Regions from separate parts of the Ruminococcus flavefaciens AE3010 genome, predicted to be linked through region 2. Evidence: riboswitches for the same ligand, from Rfam matches in the RefSeq annotation. Region 2 holds a riboswitch; the other holds the start of a gene.
What was found. A riboswitch is a leader RNA that binds a small molecule or an ion and turns the genes downstream of it on or off. The one in region 2 is predicted to bind thiamine pyrophosphate.
Positions count from the first base shown of each region.

Region 1: it holds a riboswitch for thiamine pyrophosphate, as region 2 does, so the genes downstream of both, thiD (bifunctional hydroxymethylpyrimidine kinase/phosphomethylpyrimidine kinase) here and thiS (sulfur carrier protein ThiS) in region 2, are expected to answer to the same signal.

Region 1 covers NZ_JAGT01000001.1:878,827-883,245, forward strand. The annotation lists gene N774_RS0103760 (EFR1 family ferrodoxin) at 1-417, opposite strand, end outside; gene rbr (rubrerythrin) at 450-1,781, opposite strand; TPP riboswitch at 1,974-2,077, shown strand; gene thiD (bifunctional hydroxymethylpyrimidine kinase/phosphomethylpyrimidine kinase) at 2,373-3,179, shown strand; gene cytX (putative hydroxymethylpyrimidine transporter CytX) at 3,179-4,372, shown strand; gene thiC (phosphomethylpyrimidine synthase ThiC) at 4,394-4,419, shown strand, end outside.
Region 2 covers NZ_JAGT01000001.1:130,008-134,426, forward strand. The annotation lists gene N774_RS17855 (sensor histidine kinase) at 1-971, shown strand, start outside; gene N774_RS0100635 (SPL family radical SAM protein) at 1,073-1,933, shown strand; TPP riboswitch at 2,005-2,111, shown strand; gene thiS (sulfur carrier protein ThiS) at 2,168-2,362, shown strand; gene thiF (sulfur carrier protein ThiS adenylyltransferase ThiF) at 2,366-3,004, shown strand; gene N774_RS0100650 (thiazole synthase) at 3,125-3,895, shown strand; gene N774_RS0100655 (GNAT family N-acetyltransferase) at 3,895-4,377, shown strand; gene thiH (2-iminoacetate synthase ThiH) at 4,391-4,419, shown strand, end outside.

The DNA of each region.
Region 1 (4,419 bases), 750 kb from region 2:
GATATTTACCTCAGCCTTTTGATTCTGCTTTGCCACCTTTGCAGGGTCTGACAGGTCAAAGGTAACAGTCCAGTTGTCGGGCATTTTTATGCTGTAAGCCGCACTCAGCCTTATCCCCTTTTCTTTCAGCAGCTGCCGTGTCTCCTCGCCGCTGCATCCCGGAGTTGTTCCGTAGGTTGAAGCAACAAAGACATAATGCCTGCCGCTTCTCTTTAAGCTGAGCTTTTTCAGAAAGGCTCTCACAGGAATTGGCAGCGCCCACCAGTGAGTAGGCGTAACTATGCCGAAGCACTCGTCCTCCTCAAGCGTGATGTCACAGCAGCCCTCCTCGATAGACATGGTCTTTTCTCCGAGAGCGTCAGCTATGCGCTGCGCCGCATACTTGCTGTTTCCTGTTGCCGAAAAATAAACGATCATATGTACATCCCCTTACATATTATTATGTCACATCAATAGTTTTCCCTGCGCACCTCAAAATAGCTCTGCGGGTGGAAGCATACGGGACATACCTCGGGAGCCTCAGTGCCTATTACTATATGTCCGCAGTTTCGGCACTCCCACATGGTAACGCCGCTCTTTTTGAACACTTCCATAGCCTCAACGTTATGGAGCAGAGCGCGGTAACGCTCCTCATGATGCTTCTCGATAGCTCCTACGCCGCGGAACTGCTCCGCAAGGTCGTGGAAGCCCTCTTCGTCGGCTTCCTTAGCCATTCTTTCATACATGTCAGTCCACTCGAAGTTCTCGCCCTCGGCTGCATGGAGCAGATTCTCGGCAGTATCACCTATTCCGCCAAGCGCCTTGAACCACAGCTTTGCATGTTCCTTTTCGTTTTCGGCAGTTTGCAGGAACAGTGCAGCTATCTGCTCGTAACCGTTCTTCTTTGCAACGGAAGCATAGTATGTGTACTTGTTTCGCGCCTGCGATTCGCCTGCAAATGCTTCAAGAAGATTCTTCTCGGTCTTTGTGCCTGCATATTTGTTGCCGCCGCTGCTCTTGGCTGGTGCGGAGCTTATAAGCTCAAACTGGTCTGCACCAACTCCGCAGAGAGGACATTCAAAGTCCGCAGGGAGCTCGTCGCCGATGTACTCATAGCCGCAGACTGTACATCTCCATATAGTCTCGCCGCTGTCTGTCTTGCCAACGGGTACGGCGTCATTCTTGGTAACCTTTTCAAAATCTGCCTTGCCGTGCTTGCATATAGGACAGACAAAGTCGTCGGGCAGCTCCTCGCCAACGTACTCATAGCCGCAGATAACACATCTCCATATGGTCTGACCGTCGGGAGTCTTTCCAACTGCTTCGGGCTTTGGCTTGATATTGCTCTGGTAGTATTCATAGGTTGCGGAAGGAGTATCGCTGAGGACTTCCATATCCGTAACATCGGCTATGAACATTGTATGTGAGCCAAGGTCGATGCTGTGCCATACAGAGCATGATATAAAAGCATTAGTGCCCTTTGTTATGATAAGAGTGCCGTTTTCAGCACGTTTGCAGTCGGTGAAGTCCGCAAACTTGTCCACGTCGCGTCCCGACTGAAATCCGAAATGCTTGAAAAGCGAAAAGTCAGCATCGGTACCTATTACGGAAGCCGTGAATTTTCCTGTGTCCATTATCATATCGTGAGTATAGTTGGTCTTTGCAACAGTAAGGCTCACTCTGTTGGGAGATGAAGTCACCTGCGCAAGGGTATTTGTGATACAGCCGTTATCCTTGCCGTCACGATTGGCTGTAACGACGAATAGTCCGTAGCTTATTTTGTACATTGCTTTCTTGTCCATAGTAGATACCTCCAATTATATAAAAGTATATTTGCTGAGTAACCGCAGCATTTCATACTATAATTTTACCAAAACTTTTCTTGCATATCAAGTATATTTTGTAAACATTCATTCATTATCCCGAACTCCTGAAAATATTCTCCCGAAATCGGCTCCAAAAGCTTGCATTCAGCATTAAAGTGTGCTATAATATGACACGAAAAAGGGAGCTTGTGTAACAGGCTGAGAGGGAGTTCATAACTCCGACCTTACCTGATTTGGATAATGCCAACGTAGGGAAATACTTATGTAAGATAGGTGTGTCTCTCTGCGGGCACACCTTTTTATTTTCAAGCTCCGCTTGAAAAGTTGAGAGTTTTCTTGAGGAACGCCGAGGGCGGCGTTCCCTACAATGTGTCATTTGGAGTTTATGCGTAATTCGCGGACTGCCAAAGGCAGCCCCTACAATTTGACTTTCAACTCTCAATTCTCAACTCTCAACTTCGCAAAGCTTCGCTTTGCAAAGCGGGACATCGGGGGCACCACCTTGTCTCGCTATACAAAATTAATGCTGGGGCATAAGCCCGAAACCACTGCAAAGGAGAAATGAACATGAGAACAGCATTAACGATCGCAGGAAGCGACTCCTGCGGAGGCGCCGGCATTCAGGCGGACATGAAGACCATGACCATGAATGGTGTTTTCGCTATGAGCGCGATAACCGCTCTCACCGCACAGAACACGACCGGCGTAACAGGTATTATGGAGGTAACGCCTGAATTCTTAGCCATGCAGCTTGACGCTGTGTTTGCGGACATTCGTCCCGACGCAGTAAAGACAGGCATGGTATCCTCTGACAAGCTTATAAAAACTATCGCTGCAAAGCTCCGCGAATACAAGGCGGAGAACATCGTTGTGGACCCCGTTATGGTGGCTACAAGCGGCGCAAAGCTCATTGCCGACGAGGCCGTGGAAACTCTAAAAGCCGAGCTCCTTCTCATTGCGACTGTCGTAACCCCCAATATCCCCGAGGCTGAGATACTTGCGGATATGAAGATAACCTCACAGGACGACATGGTAAAGGCTGCTCAGATCATCGGCGAGAAATACAGCTGCGCCGTGCTCTGCAAGGGCGGTCACAGCCTCAGTGACGCTAACGACCTGCTCTGGAACAGCGGCAGCAAAAAATGGTTCAACGGCAAGCGCATAGATAACCCAAATACCCACGGTACGGGCTGTACCCTGTCAAGCGCTATCGCTTCCAATCTTGCAAAGGGCTTCACTCTTGAGAAGTCCGTGGAACGCGCAAAGGACTACATCTCGGGGGCTCTCGCAGCAATGCTTGACCTCGGTAAGGGCAGCGGTCCAATGAATCACGCCTTCGCTCTCTCGGGAGAGTTCGCAAAGGAGGCGGAATAATGGAACAGAAACGCACTTCCGTTTATGAAAACGGACTTATCTGGTTCGGCGCAGGTGTTTCCATTGCCGAGATAATCACAGGTACTTATTTCGCACCTCTCGGCTTCGGCAAGGGACTTCTCGCTGTTATAACCGGTCACATCATCGGCTGCGCTATGCTTTTCCTTGCAGGTCTTATCGGTGGAAAAGCCCGCAGAAGTGCTATGGAGACCGTTAAAATGAGCTTCGGCAGCAAGGGCGGTATCTTCTTCTCTATACTCAACGTGCTTCAGCTCGTTGGCTGGACTGCTATCATGATATACGACGGTGCACTTGCCGCAAACGGCATTTTCGGCGCAGGAAAATGGGTGTGGAGCCTTGTTATAGGCGGACTCATCATACTCTGGATACTCATCGGTATCAAGAACCTCGGAAAAATAAACACTGTTGCAATGGCTGCACTTTTCATACTAACCCTCATTCTCTGTAAGGTCATCTTCTTTGACGGCAGCGAGCTCCCCATATCCGAGGAGAGCATGAGCTTCGGCGCAGCTGTTGAGCTTTCCGTAGCAATGCCGCTTTCATGGCTGCCCCTTATCAGCGACTACACAAGAGAAGCCGAAAAGCCTGTGGCTGCTACAGCTGTCAGCGCTTTAGTCTACGGTATCATAAGCTGCTGGATGTATGCCATCGGCATGGGTGCGGCTATATTCACTGCCGAATCCGACATCGCTCAGATAATGGTTAAGGCAGGTCTCGGCATTGCAGGACTTCTTATCGTTGTATTCTCAACTGTTACAACTACATTCCTTGACGCATACTCTGCAGGTATCTCGGGCGAATCCATATTTGCCAAGCTCAAGGGCAAATGGGTGGCTGTTGCGGCTGCCGTTATAGGTACTGCCGGAGCCATACTCTTCCCCATGGACGACATCACAAACTTCCTCTATCTTATCGGCTCGGTATTTGCTCCCATGATAGCTGTTCAGATAGCGGACTACTTCATACTCAAAAAGGACAGCTCCGACAAGAGCTTTGACGTAATAAGCTGTATCGTATGGGTACTGGGCTTTGCGCTGTACAGATTCCTTATGACAAAGGATATCCCCGTGGGAAATACTCTCCCCGATATGGCTGTAACTATTGTATTATGCGTTGCTGCAAAGAAGATATTTGCAGGCAATACAAAATCACTGAAAGCAAAAACAGAATAACTACTTAACAGGAGAAATATAATGAGAAATTATCATACACAGATGGA
Region 2 (4,419 bases):
TCCTTATCCGTACTGCAATTGCGGTCGCAGCTGAATTTGTATTGTTCATTGCTACTATTCCTGTAAGAGAGATTGAAGCATTTTTTGTCGGTTCGATTTTTGTGATCGTTTTGTATATTATTTTCAGCTTCCGTGACCATGCAGAGATTGCAGGAGTTGCAAAGCAGATAGCCGATATGAACGGCGGCGATTATTCTCCGAGACTTGTTCCCGAGAAGTCTCCTGCATACGGCATGACACAGAATCTCAACAATATCTCCGACGGCATAAGAAGTGCAGTTGACAAGCAGGTGCAGTCCGAGCGTATGAAGATAGAGCTGGTCACAAATGTATCCCACGATCTGAAAACGCCGCTGACCTCCATAATCAGCTATATTGATCTGCTTTCAGCCGAGGAGATGAGCCCTGCGGCAAGGGATTACGTTACGATCATCAGCCAGAAGTCCGACCGTCTGAAAGCAATGGTGGCAGACCTCTTTGACCTTGCAAAAGCCACCAGCCGCTCCGATATGAATAGTGAACAGATAGATGCTGTGATACTCACACAGCAGGTATTGGGCGATATGGCGGATAGGATAGCTCAGTCGGGTATGGAAGTGCGCACGGACATCAAGGCGGAGTCAGCTCCCATAATGGCTGACGGAAAGAAGCTGTACCGTGTTATGCAGAACCTTATTGACAACGCGCTGAAATACTCCATGGCAGGTACAAGGGTGTATGTTTACCTTGAAAACGACGGGAAGAACACCCATATTTCAGTGAAGAATATATCTGCCGAGGAAATGGATTTCACTCCCGAGGAGATTACAGAGCGCTTCACAAGAGGCGACAAATCAAGAACTACAGAGGGCAACGGTCTTGGACTGTCTATAGCCAAGAGCTTCACGGAAGCCTGCGGCGGCTCTTTTGAGATAGTGATTGACGGAGATATGTTCACAGCAAATGTAACTCTGCCCCTTATAGAAAAATAAATCGGTAAAGCCCGCTCACATGAGCGGGCTTGCTATTTCAAGGCAGATGTATTATAATTAATGTGTATTGATACACTGATCACATCAAGGAGCACTGCATTATGCATTTTGTTGAAGCAAAGGGGCTGCTGTCCTCAAAAAACGGAATGAATATATACCGCGGCTGCACTCACGGCTGCATTTACTGCGACAGCCGCAGTCTGTGCTATAATATGACCCATGCCTTTGAGGACATTGAGGTAAAAAGCAATGCACCTCAGCTTCTGGAAAAGGCTCTGCGCTCCAAGCGGAGAAAGTGCATGATAGGTACTGGCTCCATGTGTGACCCTTATCTGCCCATAGAGGGAGAGCTCAAGCTCACGCGGAAATGTCTTGAGCTTATTGAGCAGTATCAGTTCGGAGCAGCTGTGCTCACCAAATCCGACCTTATCATGCGCGATATTGACCTGCTTGCTTCCATAAATCAGCAGCAGAAGGCAGTAGTCCAGATGACCATGACTACCTATGACGACAAGCTTTGCAGTATCATCGAGCCTGCGGTATGCAGTACCCACAGGCGCTTCAAGGTCCTTATGGAGATGAAACGCAGCAATATCCCCACTGTTGCGTGGCTGACGCCGTTTCTGCCCTATATAAACGATACCGAGGAGAATCTCCGCGGACTTCTTGATCACTGCGGAGAAGCATGCGTCAAGGGCATTATCTGCTTCGGTATAGGTCTCACGCTCCGTGACGGCAACAGGGAGTACTTCTATTCGGCGCTTGACAGGCATTTTCACGGACTCTCCGACAGATACCGCAGGGAATACGGCAACGCCTATGAGATAGTCAGTCCTAACCATGACAGACTTATGAGGATATTCAATGAGTTCTGCGAAAAATACGGCATCATGCAGAACAGGGAGTGCTTTGCATATCTCAGCGAGCTTCCCGAAAAGTACAGGCAGCTCACACTTTTCTGACAAAGATGTGTGTAAAACGTAAAAATGGAAAATAGGACTTGATTTTCAAAAAACATAGTGATATAATATAATAAGATTTACAGGGGAGCTTGCAGTACAGGCTGAGAGGAAGGTGTGACCTTCGACCCTTCGACCTGATTTGGTTAATGCCAGCGTAGGGAGTGTGCTTTTCAGAAGATACATTCGGGAAACTGCGCATGGCGGTTTCCCGATTTTTTGTTAGGAGGTATCGGAATGGTAAAGATAAACGGAGAGCTTCTCGACAAGGACGGCAAGACCGTTTCGGAAATGCTTGCTGATATGGACATAAGCAGTCAGCGCGTAGCCGTAGAGCTCAACGAGGAAATAGTTCCAAAGGCTAAGTATGGCGAGACTGTGCTGAAAGACGGCGATAAAGTCGAGGTAGTCCGCTTTGTGGGAGGCGGCTGATAAGTGATACCCACAAGAGAAGAAATGTACGCCGCTCTTGAAAATAGACACGGCGCGGAGCTCCAGAAGAAGCTGAGCACGGCTTCCGTTGCTGTCTGCGGACTGGGAGGACTTGGCTCCAATATCGCCATCGCACTTGCAAGGGCAGGTGTGGGGAAGCTCCATATAATTGACTTTGACAGAGTGGATATCTCAAACCTCAACAGGCAGCAGTACTTTCCCGAGCAGCTTGGACAGCTGAAGTCTGACGCCCTTTATGACACATTGAAGCGCATTGCGCCATACTGTGACATCAGAAGTGAGTGCGTTAAGCTTGACGAGGAGAATATCCCACAGCTTCTTGCAGATGATGATATTATCGTTGAAGCCTTTGACAAAGCCGAACGGAAAGCCATGCTGGTGAACTGTGTGCTGGAGAATATGCCGCAGAAATATCTGGTATCGGGTTCGGGAATGGCTGGGATAGCCCCCTCCAATACGATAACCACAAAGCGCATCACAAAGCGCTTTTACCTTTGCGGTGACGGAGTAAGCGATGTTGCCGACGGAATGGGACTTGTAGCTTCGAGAGTGCTTATCTGCGCAGGCCATCAGGCTCACGCAGTCATAAGGATAATTGCGGGAGAATACGATATAAATTGAGAATGTAGAATTGAGAATTTAGAATTAATGTATGATGACAATAGTTTTACTATCTGATATGTGAACGAAGCGAACTCCTTCATTCTCAATTCTTAATTCAAATCAAAAGGAGTAATCACAATGAAAGACGATAAATTAGTAATCGGAGGACATGAGTTCTCCTCACGTTTTATACTGGGTTCGGGAAAGTATTCACTGAGCCTTATCGAAGCGGCTGTAAAGTACGCAGGCGCTGAGATAATCACACTGGCTGTACGCCGCACAAACTCCAAGGAGCATGAGAATATCCTTGACTATATCCCAAAGAACGTTACTCTGCTCCCCAATACATCAGGCGCAAGAAATGCAGACGAGGCTGTTCGTATCGCCCGTCTTGCAAGAGAGCTTGGCTGCGGCGACTTCGTAAAGATCGAGATAATGCGCGATACAAAGTATCTTCTTCCCGATAATCAGGAAACTGTCCGCGCTACGGAGATACTTGCAAAGGAGGGCTTCATAGTAATGCCCTATATGTATCCCGACCTCAACACCGCCCGCGACCTTGTGAACGCAGGCGCGGCTTCCGTAATGCCTCTTGCTTCGCCTATAGGCTCAAACAAGGGACTTGCCACAAAGGATTTCATACAGATACTCATTGACGAGATAGACCTGCCAATAATCGTTGACGCAGGTATCGGCAGGCCCTCACAGGCTTGCGAGGCTATGGAAATGGGAGCTGCCGCAGTTATGTCAAATACAGCACTTGCAACAGCAGGCGACCTGCCCGTAATGGCAGAGGCTTTCAGACAGGCGATCGAAGCAGGCAGAAAGGCTTATCTTGCAGGTCTGGGACGTGTTCTCACAAGAGGAGCTGCTCCCTCTGATACGCTGACGGGCTTCCTCAGAGACTGATGATTCATCTTGAAAAGGTAAACGGCGGCAATATCCGCGGCATACTTGAGCTCAGTGTTGATGAGAGTCAGGAATACTTTGTTGCGGATAACAGAACGAGCATAATCGAGGCTTATGCCACGCTTAACAGCGGCGGACATGTATTCACATTCGGTATATACGATGATGAAACTCCCGTTGGCTTTGTAATGATAGGCTTCGGTACCGATGAATACTGGTATGAGCCGCCGAAGATAGCCGAAAACACATACAATATCTGGCGCTTTATGATAGACAGACGCTTTCAGCACAGGGGCTACGGCAGGGCTGCATTGCAGCTTGCAATTGACTTTATCCGCACATATCCATGCGGCAAGGCTGAGAAGTGCTGGCTTTCATATGAGCCTGAAAATACAACAGCCGAAAAGCTGTACAGCTCCTTGGGCTTTGAGCCAAACGGCGAAAAGGACGGCGATGAGATAATTGCCGTGCTGAATCTGTAAAGAAGGTAATTTAATGGAAAATCACTATTTTGTGGACTCGGA